One region of the Streptomyces sp. LE64 genome, then DNA from elsewhere that is predicted to be linked to it. Evidence: riboswitches for the same ligand, from Rfam matches in the RefSeq annotation. Region 1 holds a riboswitch; the other holds the start of a gene.
The links. A riboswitch is a leader RNA that binds a small molecule or an ion and turns the genes downstream of it on or off. The one in region 1 is predicted to bind cobalamin.
Positions count from the first base shown of each region.

Region 2: it holds a riboswitch for cobalamin, as region 1 does, so the genes downstream of both, metE (5-methyltetrahydropteroyltriglutamate--homocysteine S-methyltransferase) here and ACSMX9_RS20710 (ribonucleoside-diphosphate reductase subunit alpha) in region 1, are expected to answer to the same signal.

Region 1 covers NZ_CP199708.1:4,571,504-4,578,705, reverse strand. The annotation lists gene ACSMX9_RS20725 (carbohydrate ABC transporter permease) at 1-318, opposite strand, end outside; gene ACSMX9_RS20720 (extracellular solute-binding protein) at 483-1,760, opposite strand; gene ACSMX9_RS20715 (GntR family transcriptional regulator) at 2,064-2,819, shown strand; cobalamin riboswitch at 3,348-3,471, shown strand; gene ACSMX9_RS20710 (ribonucleoside-diphosphate reductase subunit alpha) at 3,610-6,069, shown strand; gene ACSMX9_RS20705 (ribonucleotide-diphosphate reductase subunit beta) at 6,069-7,106, shown strand.
Region 2 covers NZ_CP199708.1:4,800,282-4,807,483, reverse strand. The annotation lists gene metE (5-methyltetrahydropteroyltriglutamate--homocysteine S-methyltransferase) at 1-1,782, opposite strand, end outside; cobalamin riboswitch at 1,964-2,161, opposite strand; gene ACSMX9_RS21730 (FadR/GntR family transcriptional regulator) at 2,269-2,958, opposite strand; gene leuA (2-isopropylmalate synthase) at 3,143-4,942, shown strand; gene ACSMX9_RS21720 (ABC transporter ATP-binding protein) at 4,939-5,748, shown strand; gene ACSMX9_RS21715 (hypothetical protein) at 5,805-6,656, opposite strand; gene ACSMX9_RS21710 (MFS transporter) at 6,916-7,202, shown strand, end outside.

The DNA.
Region 1 (7,202 bases):
GAAGTCGTTGTTGCTCAGCGTCTCCGTGTAGTTCTTGATCCCGTTCCACTCGGTGAGGTGGAGGATCAGTTGCTTGGCGTTGAGGTTCTGGAACGACAGCATGCCGTTCTTCACCAGCGGCCAGCCGAGCAGCACGATGGTGACGATCATCGCCGGCAGCAGCAACAGGTAGGGGATGAGCGAACCACTCTGCCGTGGCCGTCTCTGGCCGCCCCCGTCGTTCCTGGTGGCGCTCCCCGCGCCGCGAGGCGGTGGCGCCTCGCCCTTGTGGACGCCGGACACCCCGCCCGCGTCCGCTTGTTCTGTCTGCACTGACATCGTCGTCGCCGTCTCTTCCTTGGCTGTACGTACTCGATGCTGGTGTCGCCCCGCCGTCGGAGCGCACACCGGTGCGCCCGGAGGCGGCGGGCCGGTCCTCTGTTCAGGTCACCCCGTCGGGTGTCCTACTGGGTCCGGGCCCGCCGCCGCCGGGCGCGGTGGGGTCAGTTCTTCTTGGCGAGACGCTCGTTGATCTCCTTGTCGGCTTCCTTCGCGGCGTCGGCGTGCGACTTACCGTTCAGGACGGCGGTCATGTAGTCCTTGATCGGGTTCGGGACGTTCTCGACCGCGGCCCACTCCGGAATCAGCGGGGTGGTGCCACCGAACGAAGCGCCCTTGGACGCCTCGTCGAGACCAAGGTTCGCGCCCTTGATCTTGGGGAGCAGGGACTCCTTGTTCGGCGTGTAGCCCTGCAGCTTGGCGAAGGCGATCTGGTGCTCGTCGGCGAACGCGATCTTCAGGAACTCCTTGGCCAGCTCCTGGTTCTTGCTGCCCGCGGGGACCACCAGGTTCGAGCCGCCGAGGAACACGCCCTCCAGCTTGTCGGCCGTGTCGCCCGGGATGGCGAAGTAGCCGATGTCCTTGGCGATGGCCGGGTTGGCCTTGGTGGCGATGCCGGCCTCGGACGGGGTGCCGATGAAGGTCGCGACCTTGCCCTTGGCGAAGACGTCCGCCTGCTGCGGGGTGGCCTCGTCCTTGTCCTTGGGGGCCTTGGAGTAGGAGGCGTACTTCTTGTACAGCTCCATGGCCTCGCCGACCTTCGGGTCGGACAGGTTGGAGACGTACTTGTCGCCTTCCTTCTTCACCAGGTCGGCACCCTTGCCGATGGTCAGACCGTCGAAGAAGTACCAGTTCTGACCGGCCATGTACATCGGCTCGGCCTTGGTCTTCTCCTTGATGGTGTCGAGCGCCTTGAAGAACTCGTCACGCGTCTTGGGCGTGTCCTTCAGACCGGCCTCGGCCCAGATCTTCTTGTTGTAGAGGACCACGCGGTTGGTGACGTACCACGGCGCGGCGTACTGCTTGCCGTTGTAGATGGCCGACTGGTTGAGCGCCGGGGTCCAGTCCGCACCGATCTCGCTCTTCAGGTCGCCCAGCTCGGCGAGGCCCTCGGTGGCGGCGTAGGCGGGGGTCTGGGTGTTGCCGACCTCGATGACGTCCGGCGGCGAGGACTCGGAGAGCGCGGTGGTGATCTTCTGCTGGATGCCGTTCCAGACCTGGGTCTCGAACTTGACCTTCGCACCGGTCTTCTTCTCGAAGTCGGCCGCGACGGCCGACTTCCAGGCGTCAGGCGTCGACCCGTCCATGGACCAGACGGTGATCGTCCCGCCCTTCTTCGAGTCGCCGGAGCCCTTCTTGTCCTCGTCCTTGTCGCTGCCGCACGCCGCGACCGAGAACACCATGCCCGCGACACCGATGGCCGCAATGAGCTTGCGCTTCACGTCACCCTCCTCAGGATGCCTACCCCCCACACCCACAGCGAATGACTACGCGAGAAACTGCACGTGGGACTGGGACCTGGCCTTTAATGGTGTAGACCAGTACCCGGAGCTTGGCCTAGACCTTTAGGGGTGTCAAGGGTGTATAAGAAGGGCTGTCACGTCCGTTATCGGACCGACACCTGAGGGGGCTCGGCTCACTCCGGGCACGCCGTGTCACGATGTGAGCCGCTACAGACGGAGGAGCCGGTGGCGGCAGCAGCACGACAGCCGGAAAGGCGGACGATGGCCAGCGAGGTTACCCGGATGGGTACGTCCGCGGCGACGGAAACGGCAACAACGGGCCGCACCGCACGCGTGCCGAAGTACTACCGGCTGAAGAAACACCTGCTCGACATGACCGACACGCTGGCACCGGGTAGCCCGGTCCCACCGGAGCGGACACTCGCCGCAGAGTTCGACACCTCCCGCACCACGGTACGCCAGGCGCTCCAGGAACTGGTGGTCGAGGGTCGACTGGAGCGCATCCAGGGCAAGGGGACCTTCGTCGCCAAGCCCAAGGTGGCGCAGGCGCTCCAGCTCACCTCCTACACCGAGGACATGCGGGCCCAGGGGCTGGAGCCCACCTCCCAGCTGCTCGACGTCGGGTACGTCACCGCCGACGACCGGCTCGCGGAGCTGCTCGACATCACGGCCGGCGGGCGGGTGCTGCGGATCGAGCGGCTCCGGCTGGCCAGCGGCGAGCCGATGGCCATCGAGACCACGCACCTGTCCGCCAAGCGCTTCCCCGCGCTGCGCCGGTCCCTGGTCAAGTACACCTCCCTGTACACGGCGTTGGCCGAGGTCTACGGCATCCACCTGGCCGAGGCCGAGGAGACCATCGAGACCTCGCTCGCCACCCCGCGCGAAGCCGGCCTGCTCAGCACGGACGTGGGCCTGCCGATGCTGATGCTCTCCCGCCACTCCGTGGACGGCGAGGGACGTCCCGTGGAGTGGGTGCGCTCGGTCTACCGCGGCGACCGCTACAAGTTCGTGGCCCGGCTCAAGCGCCCCCAGGACTGACCCCGCGCACCCCGGTGCCCCGGCGGGCCGTTCCCGAGCCCGCCGGGGCACCGGCGCGTCCGCTCCGGAGCACCGGAGGAACGGGACGGACGGGCCTCTTCGGGCACCCGACACCCCTCCCCCTCCTGTCCCAGGAACCTCGCACCACAGGCTGGACGACGGCCCGTCGAATGGCGTAGGGCCGACCACGAACCCCGGTTGCGGGGATGTTGTCTGGACCTCTGCCGCCACTTTCAGACCGCCCCCGACCGCTCACCCGGCGTGACCACCACGGGAATCCGACGGCGGACGGGTGGCCCCGCGAGGCGGCGCCACGACGCACCGCGGCGCACCCGTCACCGCCGGACACCCCGCATCCGACGAGCGCCCCTCCCCGCCCCCGCCACGCCCCGCGAGCGGCCCCGACGGCCGCGCCCCGGGGCCGTGTTCGAGCCGTGCCGCACCGCCCCGAGGGTCCTCGCCACCTACGTGCCGTGCGCCACACAGACACAAGATGTGGGCTCAGCATCGGGACCCAACACAAGATGTATGCTCATGCTCGCCGCCACCCCAGGGGAATCCGGTGCGAATCCGGAACTGTCCCGCAACGGTGTATTCGGTGTGCTTTCGCACACCCAGCAGTCCGATGACCTGCTGGTGGCGCACCCGTTCCGACCGGTCCGGGTGGAGATGAGACGTCCGGGCCTCGTGGACTGGGCCGGTGGACGCGGCGGACCGCCTTCGGCGGGCACGTCCGCGTGCCCGCGCCCGCTTCCCCGTCAGGCCCGTGCCGAGCGAGGGAGAGCTTCACGTGACGATCGCGCCAGCCGATCCGGCGTCAACCGTCGATCGGGCTCCTGCGAACGAGCGGTCCGCAGACCAAGGCGCCCCGGGGAACCGGGCCGAGCAGACCGACGGCCCGGGGACCGCGCTGCTGCGGACCCTGACCGACCTCACCGCCGACCTCCCCGACGCCGACCCCGGCCGGGTCGCCGCCGCCGCGCTGCGCGGCCGGTCCGCCCGCGCCGACGAGGCCGAACTGCGCGAACTCGCCACCGAGGCCGCCGCCGGACTCATCTCCGAGGACCCCGCCTACTCCCGGCTCGCCGCCCGGCTGCTCACCCTCTCCATCGCCGCCGAAGCCGCCTCGCAGGGGGTGCGCACCTTCACCGAGTCGGTCGCCACCGGCCACCGCGAGGGGCTCATCGCCGACCGGACCGCGGACTTCGTCGCCCGGCACGCCGAGCGCCTGGACGCCCTGGTCGACCAGGACGCCGACGACCGCTTCGGCTACTTCGGACTGCGCACCCTGCACAGCCGCTACCTGCTGCGCCACCCGCACACCCGCAAGGTGATCGAGACCCCCCAGCACTTCCTGCTGCGCGTGGGCTGCGGGCTCGCCGAGGACGACAGCACCCGCGCGGTGGACGAGGTCGCGGCGCTCTACGGCCTGATGAGCCGCCTCGACTACCTGCCCTCCTCGCCGACGCTGTTCAACTCCGGCACCCGGCACCCGCAGATGTCCTCCTGCTACCTGCTGGACTCCCCCAAGGACGAGCTGGACTCCCTCTACGACCGCTACCACCAGGTGGCCCGGCTGTCGAAGCACGCCGGCGGCATCGGCCTGTCGTACTCCCGCATCCGCTCGCGCGGTTCGCTGATCCGCGGCACCAACGGCCACTCCAACGGCATCGTGCCCTTCCTCAAGACCCTGGACGCCTCGGTGGCCGCGGTCAACCAGGGCGGACGGCGCAAGGGCGCGGCGGCGGTCTACCTGGAGACCTGGCACTCCGACATCGAGGAGTTCCTGGAGCTGCGGGACAACACCGGCGAGGACGCCCGGCGCACCCACAACCTCAACCTGGCGCACTGGGTGCCCGACGAGTTCATGCGGCGGGTCGCCGAGGACGGCCCGTGGTCGTTGTTCTCCCCCTCCGACGTGCCCGAGCTGGTCGACCTGTGGGGCGACGCGTTCGACACCGCCTACCGCGCGGCGGAGGCCGCGGGGCTGGCCCGCAAGACCATGCCGGCGCGGGACCTGTACGGCCGGATGATGCGCACCCTGGCCCAGACCGGCAACGGCTGGATGACGTTCAAGGACGCCTCCAACCGCACCGCCAACCAGACCGCGGAGCCCGGCCACACCGTCCACTCCTCCAACCTCTGCACGGAGATCCTGGAGGTCACGGACGACGGCGAGACCGCGGTGTGCAACCTCGGCTCGGTCAACCTGGGCGCGTTCGTCGTGGGCGCCCCGGGCACCCCGGCCGACCAGGCCATCGACTGGGAGCGGCTGGACGCCACCGTGCGGACCGCGGTGACCTTCCTCGACCGGGTCGTGGACATCAACTTCTACCCGACCGAGCAGGCCGGCCGCTCCAACTCCCGCTGGCGGCCGGTGGGTCTGGGGGCCATGGGCCTCCAGGACGTGTTCTTCCGGCTGCGGCTGCCCTTCGACTCCGCCGAGGCCCACGCCCTGTCGACCCGGCTCGCCGAGCGGATCATGCTGACCGCCTACGAGGCGTCCGCCGACCTCGCCGAGCGCGCCGGCACCTTCCCCGCCTGGGAGAAGACCCGCACCGCCCGCGGCGTGCTGCACCCCGACCACTACGGGGTCGAACTGCACTGGCCCGAGCGGTGGGCGAAGCTGCGCGAGCGGATCGCCACCACCGGGATGCGCAACTCGCTGCTGCTGGCGATCGCCCCGACCGCCACCATCGCCTCCATCGCCGGCGTCTACGAGTGCATCGAGCCGCAGGTGTCCAACCTGTTCAAGCGCGAGACGCTCAGCGGGGAGTTCCTCCAGGTCAACTCGTACCTGGTGCGCGACCTGAAGGACCTCGGCGTGTGGGACGCCCGGACCCGGGAGGCGCTGCGCGAGGCCAGCGGCTCGGTGCAGGACTTCCCGTGGGTCCCCGAGGAGGTGCGGGCGCTGTACCGCACCGCGTGGGAGATCCCGCAGCGCGGCCTGATCGACATGGCCGCCGCCCGCACCCCGTTCCTGGACCAGTCGCAGTCGCTGAACCTGTTCCTGGAGACGCCGACCATCGGCAAGCTCAGCTCGATGTACGCCTACGCGTGGAAGTCGGGCCTGAAGACCACGTACTACCTGCGGTCCCGTCCGGCCACCCGGATCGCCCGCGCGGCCGGTGCCCCGGTCGCCGAGCCCACCGCGTCCCCCTCCCCCCTCCCCGTGCAGCAGGACGCGCCGGACACCGACGCGATCGCCTGCTCCCTGGAGAACCCCGAGTCCTGCGAGGCGTGCCAGTAATGACGATCCCCACCCAGTCCGCCGGCGGCGGGCGGGTCCAGAACCTGCTGGACCCCGGCTTCGAGCTGACGCTGCGTCCGATGCGCTACCCGGACTTCTACGAGCGCTACCGCGACGCCATCAAGAACACCTGGACCGTCGAGGAGGTCGACCTCCACTCGGACGTCGCCGACCTGGCCAAGCTGAGCCCGGGCGAGCAGCACATGATCGGGCGCCTGGTGGCGTTCTTCGCGACGGGCGACTCGATCGTCGCGAACAACCTGGTCCTGACGCTGTACAAGCACATCAACTCCCCCGAGGCGCGGCTGTACCTGTCGCGGCAGCTCTTCGAGGAGGCGGTGCACGTCCAGTTCTACCTGACGCTGCTGGACACCTACCTGCCCGATCCGGAGGACCGGGCCGCCGCCTTCGCCGCGGTGGAGAACATCCCCTCCATCCGTGAGAAGGCCGAGTTCTGCTTCCGGTGGATGGACTCGGTGGAGAAGCTGGACCGGCTGGAGACCCAGGCCGACCGCCGCCGGTTCCTGCTCAACCTGATCTGCTTCGCCGCCTGCATCGAGGGCCTCTTCTTCTACGGGGCGTTCGCCTACGTCTACTGGTTCCGCTCCCGCGGTCTGCTGCACGGCCTCGCCACCGGCACCAACTGGGTGTTCCGGGACGAGACGATGCACATGAACTTCGCCTTCGAGGTCGTCGACACGGTCCGCAAGGAGGAGCCGGAGCTGTTCGACGACGCCCTCCAGCAGCAGGTCACCGACATGCTGAAGGAGGCGGTCGAGGCGGAGCTCCAGTTCGGTCGCGACCTGTGCGGGGACGGCCTGCCAGGCATGAACACCGAGTCGATGCGGCAGTACCTGGAGTGCGTGGCCGACCAGCGCCTCCAGCGGCTGGGCTTCGCCCCGATCTACGGCTCGGAGAACCCGTTCGCGTTCATGGAGCTCCAGGGCGTCCAGGAGCTGACGAACTTCTTCGAGCGCCGCCCCTCCGCCTACCAGGTGGCGGTGGAGGGCACCGTCGGCTTCGACGACGACTTCTGACGGCCCTCCCGTCCGGTCCTCGGCCCGGTCGCCCCTCGGGGTGGCCGGGCCGCGCGGCGTGCGGCCCCGGTGACCGGCCCGGGACCTGGCCGGCCA
Region 2 (7,202 bases), 230 kb from region 1:
GAGGGCGACCTGGCGGGCGGTGCCGCCGAGGGGCTGGTCGTCGCGGACGAAGGACCAGGCGAGCATGGTGACGGGACCGGTGAGCATGCCCTTGACCGGGCGGTCGCTCAGCGACTGGGCGTAGGACGTCCAGCGGACCGTCATCGGCTCGGGGCGGGAGATGTCCCCGGCGAGGATCGGCGGGCGGACGTAGCGGGTGCCGTAGGACTGGACCCATCCGTGCTGGGTGGCGAGGTAGCCGGTGAGCTGCTCGGCGAAGTACTGCACCATGTCGTTGCGCTCGGGCTCGCCGTGCACCAGGACGTCGATCCCGGTCTTCTCCTGGAAGGAGACGACCTCCTGGATCTCCGCCTTGATCCGCTCCTCGTAGCCGGCCGTGTCGATGCGACCGGCGCGCAGGTCGGCGCGGGCGGTGCGCAGTTCGGTGGTCTGGGGGAAGGAGCCGATGGTGGTGGTGGGCAGCAGCGGCAGCCCGAGGCGGGCGCGCTGGGCCGCGGCGCGTTCGGCGTACGGCTGGGAGCGGCGGGCGTCGGCGTCGGTGACGGCCTCGGCGCGGGCGCGCACCGCGGGGTCGCGGGTGATGGGCGAGGCGGCCCGGGAGGCGAGGGCGGCCCGGTTGGTCGAGAGTTCGCCCTCGATGGCGGCGGTGCCCCGGCTGAGCCCCCGGGCGAGGGTGACGATCTCGGCGGTCTTCTGCCGGGCGAAGGCCAGCCAGCGCAGGATCTGCGGGTCGATGTCGCGTTCGACGGAGGTGTCGAGCGGCACGTGCATCAGGGAGCAGGAGGCCGCGACGTCGACCCGGTCGGCGAGACCCAGCAGGGTGCCGAGGGTGGCGAGGGACTTCTCCAGGTCGTTGATCCAGATGTTGCGGCCGTTGACGACTCCGGCCACCAAGCGCTTGCCGGGGAGTCCGCCGACCGCTGCCAGGGCGTCCAGGTTGGCGGACGCGGCCTCGGTGAAGTCCAGGGCCAGGCCGTCCACGGGTGCCTTGGCCAGCACGGGCAGCGCTTCGCCGAGCCGGTCGAAGTACGAGGCCACCAGCAGCTTCGGGCGGTCGGTGAGGGCGCCGAGGTCGCGGTAGGCGCGGGCGGCGGCGTCGAGTTGGGCCGGGGTGCGGTCCTGGACCAGGGCGGGCTCGTCCACCTGCACCCACTGCGCGCCGGCCGCCCGCAGGTCGGCGAGGACCTCGGCGTACACCGGCAGGAGACGGTCCAGCAGGGTCAACGGGTCGAAGTCGCCGGCCACGTCGGGGGCCGGCTTGGCCAGGAGCAGGTAGGTGATCGGGCCGACCAGGACCGGCCGGGCCGTCAGGCCCAGGGCGAGGGCCTCCTTCAACTCGGCGACCTGCTGGGCCGGGTTCGCCGTGAAGACCGTGTCGGGTCCGAGTTCGGGGACCAGGTAGTGGTAGTTGGTGTCGAACCACTTGGTCATCTCCAGCGGCGCCACGTCCTGGGTGCCGCGGGCCATCGCGAAGTAGCCGCCGAGCGGATCGGCGTCGACGGCGGCGCGGTGCCGCTCGGGGATCGCACCCACCATGACGGTGGTGTCGAGGACGTGGTCGTAGTACGAGAAGTCCCCGGTGGGGACCTCGTCGATGCCGGCGGCGGCCAGGGCGCGCCAGTGTGCGGCGCGCAGTTCGGCGGCGGTGGCACGGAGCGAGTCGGCGGTGACCCGACCCTTCCAGTGCCCCTCGATCGCCTTCTTCAGTTCCCGGTGCTGGCCCTGGCGGGGGTAGCCGTACACGGTGGCCCGTGCTGCCGCGGCTGCGGAGTTCGCTGTCACGGAGATCTCCTTCGCGAGATGGATCCCTGGGGTCCCGGGGACGGGACGAGAACGCGAAGGAACGACGAACCGGACGGCGACGACCCGTGCGCAGGAGCACGGCCGTTCCGTCTGGTGTGTGCGCCGACCCGCCCTCGAGGTCACCGGGATGTCCACGCGCGGAACGGTCCGCGCGCGGGCGGTCGGCAGGTCTTCGGACTCGCGGGCGCGCCCGCCGGAACCTTCCGGCGGACACCTACTGGCCGTCGCTTCCCAGGTCCGGTACCTCGGACCCAGTGCGTATGACGGCGGTCGTTCCCACTCACCGCTGCGGGGCAGTCCCGGATTCCCACCGGGTTCCCTCTTGCGACACCCCGCCTGGCGGGCGGGGCGAACCGACTGCTGCGGGTCAGCCTACGGGGCGCGACCATGGGGCGAACCGACCGGCCGGCATCCCGCGTGGTGATGCGGACCACACGCCGCGGGAGCGGGGCGCACGGCGGCGGATCAGAGCGAGCGCAACAGCTCCAAGGTCCGTTCGAGTTCGTCGCGCAGTGCCTGCCCGGCCGCCTCGGGGTCCCCCTGCACGACGGCCTCCACCAGTGCGGCGTGCCCCTCCTCGCCGTGGTTCGGGTCGTCGAAGCGCAGGTTGAACAGCTCCACCAGGTCCAGCAACCGCTGTTGCAGTACGGGTATGAACTCGGTGAACAGGCCGGTGAGCACCGGGTTGTGCGCCGCGGCGACCACCGCTCGGTGCAGGGCGATGTCCGCCACGACGAACTCGGCGTTGCCCTGCTGCGCCGCCTCGCGACGCTTGGCCAGGACGTCGAGCAGGGCCACCACGTCGTGGTCGGTCCGGCGTCGCGCGGCCAACTGCGCCGCTTCGACCTCGATGAGCATCCGGACCTCGTAGACGTCGGTGATGGCCGCCTGCCGGAGCTGGGCGGACCAGTTCTCCCTGGGCTCGGTGGCGATCACGAAGACGCCCGCCCCCTGACGCGCCTGCACCAGCCCGGCACCGGCCAGGGCCCGCAGCGCCTCCCGGACGGTCGAGCGCCCCACCCCCAGCGACTTGGCCAGGGTGCTCTCACCGGGCAGCTTCGTCCCCACGCCCCATTCGCCGTCGGTGATCTGCTCGCGCAGATGGTCCGTGGCCTGCTCGACCAAGGGTGACGGCCGCAAAGCACCTAGTGACATGTGAAATTCACCTTCCCGCACCCCTTGAGTTGTCTGAGGAGCTGAGTTGTCGTTACTGTACCCGCATGCTGCAGCACGGGCTCCTCCTCGGTTGCCGCTGCGGGGTCTGAAGCGACCGGCACCCCGCAGCGGGTGCCGGGCTGCGCCGGTCGTGTGGTGACCGACCGAAAGAAGCTCCCGCATCATGGAATTCCCCTTCTCCGGCACGACGTTCCCCACCCTGCGCACCCCCTCCGGCGACCTTCCGGCGGACGCTCCGCGCTGGAACCCCCAGCGCCCGAGCGCCATGCCCCACCAGCGCTACCTGCCCGTGCAGGAACGGGTCGCCCTCCCCCTGACGGACCGCACCTGGCCGTCCCGGAACCTCGAACGGGCCCCCCTGTGGGTGCCGGTCGACCTGCGCGACGGCAACCAGGCGCTCGCCGAGCCCATGGACACCGCGCGCAAGCGCCGGTTCTTCGACCTCCTGGTCACCATGGGCTTCAAGGAGATCGAGGTCGGCTACCCGTCCGCCAGTCAGACCGACTTCGACTTCGTACGGCACCTGGCCGAGAGCGGTGCGGTCCCCGACGACGTGACGGTCTCCGTGTTCACCGCGGCCCGCGCCGATCTGATCGACCGGACCCTGGCCTCCGTCGTCGGTCTGCCCCGCACCCTCGTGCACCTCTACACCGCCACCGCACCCACCTGGCGCAACGTCGTCCTGGGCCGCTCCCGGGACGAGGTGCACCGACTGATCCGGGACGCCGCCACCCACGTCCTGCGCGGTGCCGAGGCCCGCCCCGGCGCCGACATCCGCTTCGAGTTCTCCCCCGAGGTCTTCAACCTCACCGAACCGGACTTCGTCCTGGAGGTGTGCAACGGCCTCACCGAACTGTGGGAGGCCAGCCCCGACCGGCCGGTGGTCCACAACCTGCCGGCGACGGTGGAGATCGCCACCCCCAACGTGTACGCGGACCAGATCGAGTACATGCACCGCCACCTGGCGCGCCGCGAGTCCGTGATCCTCTCCGTCCACCCGCACAACGACCGCGGCACCGGCGTGGCCTGCGCCGAACTCGCCGTCCTGGCGGGCGCCCAGCGCGTGGAGGGCTGCCTGTTCGGCAACGGGGAACGCACCGGCAACGTCGACCTGGTCACCCTCGCCCTGAACCTGCACGCTCAGGGCGTCAACCCGATGGTCGACCTCTCCGACATCGACGCCGTGCGCGAGGTGGTGGAGCACTGCAACCGGCTGCCGGTGCACCCCCGCCACCCCTACGGCGGCGACCTGGTGCACACGGCCTTCTCCGGCACCCATCAGGACGCGATCTCCAAGGGCCTGACCCACCACGCCAAGCAGGCTGCCGAGGCGGGCCTGCCCGTGGAACTGGCCCCGTGGTCAGTGCCCTACCTGCCCATCGACCCGGCGGACATCGGCCGCACCTACGAGGCCGTCATCCGCATCAACTCCCAGTCCGGCAAGGGGGGCATCGCCCACCTGCTGCGCACCCACCACGGCCTGGACCTGCCCCAGGCGATGCGCCCCGACTTCTCCCGCGCCGTGCAGCGCACCACCGACACCACCGGTCAGGAGCTCTCCCCCAAGGAACTGTTCGAGCTCTTCCGCACCACCTACCTCTCCCCGGCCCTCGACGGGCCGGTCCGCCTGGACTCCTGGAGCGCCACGGAACCCCGCCCGGGCGAGCACCACCTCACCGGCGTCCTGCACGTGGACGGTGCGGAGCGGACCTGCCGGGGCACCGGCAACGGGCCGCTGGCCGCCCTCGCGGACGCCCTGCGCACCCTGGGCATCGACATCGACGTGCTCGGCTACAGCGAGCACTCCACCACCAGCGGCCCGGACAGCCCTGCCGTCGCCTACGTCGAGTGCCGCGTCAACGGCGTCACCCGCTGGGGCGCCGGCTGGGACACCTCGGTCCTGACCGCCTCGGTCCACGCCGTGATGGCCGCCGTCAACCGGGTGGGACACCCCGACTCGTGAACGCGCTCCCCGTACTCCGGGTGCAGGACGCGGAGGTCGTCCGCGACGGCAACCCCATCCTGCGCGAGATGTCGCTGACGGTGCGGGCCGGCGAGCACTGGGCACTGCTCGGGTCCAACGGCGCCGGCAAGACCACCCTGCTCAGCCTCCTCGGTGCGCTCACCCATCCGACCCGCGGCACCGTCGAGGTGCTCGGCCACCGGTTGGGGCGGGTGGACCTGCGCCAGCTCCGTTCCCTGGTCGGCCACGTCAACCCGCGCCACGACCTGCGCTCGCCCCTGCGGGTCCGCGACGTGGTGCTGACCGGGCTGACCAACACCACCGAGCGGGTGCCGCGTTGGGAGCCGACGCCCGCGCAGAGGACGACGGCCGACCGGCTGATCGACCTGCTCGGGCTCGCCGACCGGGTCGGCGCACGCTGGCCGACCCTGTCGCAGGGGGAGCGCGGGCGCACGCTGATCGCCCGGGCGCTGATGCCCAGTCCCCGGCTGCTGCTGCTCGACGAGCCCGCCACCGGTCTGGACGTCGCCGGCCGGGAGCAACTCATCGACCGGCTCGACACGCTGCAACGCGCCCACCCGGAACTCGCCTCCGTCCTGGTCACCCACCACCTGGAGGAGCTCCCCCCGGGCACGACCCATGTGATGCTGCTGCGCGACGGGCGCTGCCTCGCCTCCGGCACCGCCGACGAGGTCCTGACCAGCGACCGGGTGAGCGCGTGCTTCGACCACCCCGTCCGGCTCACCCGCGTCGACGGCCGGTGGAACGTGCGGGCGAGGCGTTCGGTCGGACCGCCCGCCGACTGATGCCGGGTCGCGGTCGGCGCCCGCACTCCGGGGTGCACCGACCGCGACCGGTCCGCTCAGGTCAGCTGTTCCGCGGCCCGTTCGACGGCCCCGCGGGCCCGTTCCCAGTCCCCCTCGAAGTGGTCCGCGAGGGCGTGCAACCACCGCTCGACGCCGAAGCCGACGCAACTGGTGGAGACCGGGCCCCCGCCGGCCAACGAGATGGCGCAGCGTTCGCCGAAGAAGGTGTGGTGGGTGTTCACGGAGGCGATCGCCAGGTCCTTGTAGACGTACTCGTGCTTGACCGGAACGATCTGCTGGAAGGCGGCGCGCGCGCCGGCCCGGTCGTGGAAGGGGTCCGAGGCCACGCGGCGTTCCAGCGGCAGACCGATCTCACCGGCCAGCGCGTCCAGGAACCACGCCGAGTGGTCGAGGTGGGCCGCGGCGCGTTCCGGGGTCCCCAACGCCACCACCTCGCGCATCCGGAACGCCTTCAGACGTCGTATCCCGTCGTAGTGGCTCTCGTTGCGGAAGCACTGTCCTTGCAGGGTCACCAACTCGACCTCCCGGGACAGCTGCCGGTTCCGGTAGTGGAGGTACACCCCGTAACAGGCGCTGGACGGGAGGGCCAGGTCCGCCGGACCGAGCGAGGCCGGAGGGAAGGCGCCCGATGCGGCCTCCCGTTCGATCCGGTCGTTCCCGGCGGTATCCAGGGCGGAGGAGACGAGGGCGAGGTGGGGGAAGTTCCGGTAGACGTCGAGCACGGACAGGTCGGTGACCGGCAACAGCGGCGGAACGGTCAGGGGGACCGCGCCCGCTCCTCGGGCCCATCGGACGTGGATGCGGTCCAGCGTCTCGGCGAGTCGTGTCGGCTCCTCCTCCAGTGCGACAAGCCCTTCTGACACCCGGACGCCGGTCGTGATGCTCATCAGCAACTCCTCGGGGGTGATGCCTCTTCGGGTGGGGAAGACCCGTCGGCGGCAGTGGGGCGGATCGCCTGACGGGTCAGGCCGCGATCACTCGTTCGGGTGGCGACGGACAGGGGCGCGTCATGCGTGCGTGGAACCCAACACCCCTTGTCGGTGCGGACTTTCCGTGCTCCGCGGCACTCGCTAAAGTAACACCTCTGAGGACCTGAGCACCTGAGTGGTTTTCGATCTCGCCACCTCCGAACGGAACAGACTTTTCATGAAAAAGGGACAACTCGGCTTCCTGACCGGCACCCATGCGGTCAACGACCTGTACCAGGGCGCGATCCCCGCGCTGCTGCCGTTCCTGATGTCCGAGCGCCACTACAGCTATGCCGCGGTGTCCGGTCTGGCCTTCGCGTCGAGCGGGCTCTCCAGCCTGTTCCAGCCCCTGTTCGGCGTCCTCTCCGACCGGAAACCGCGGAGTTGGCTGGTGCCGGCCGGGTTCACCACCGCCGGCCTGGGGGTGGCCGCGGCCGGTCTGGCGCAGAGCTACCTGATCACCTG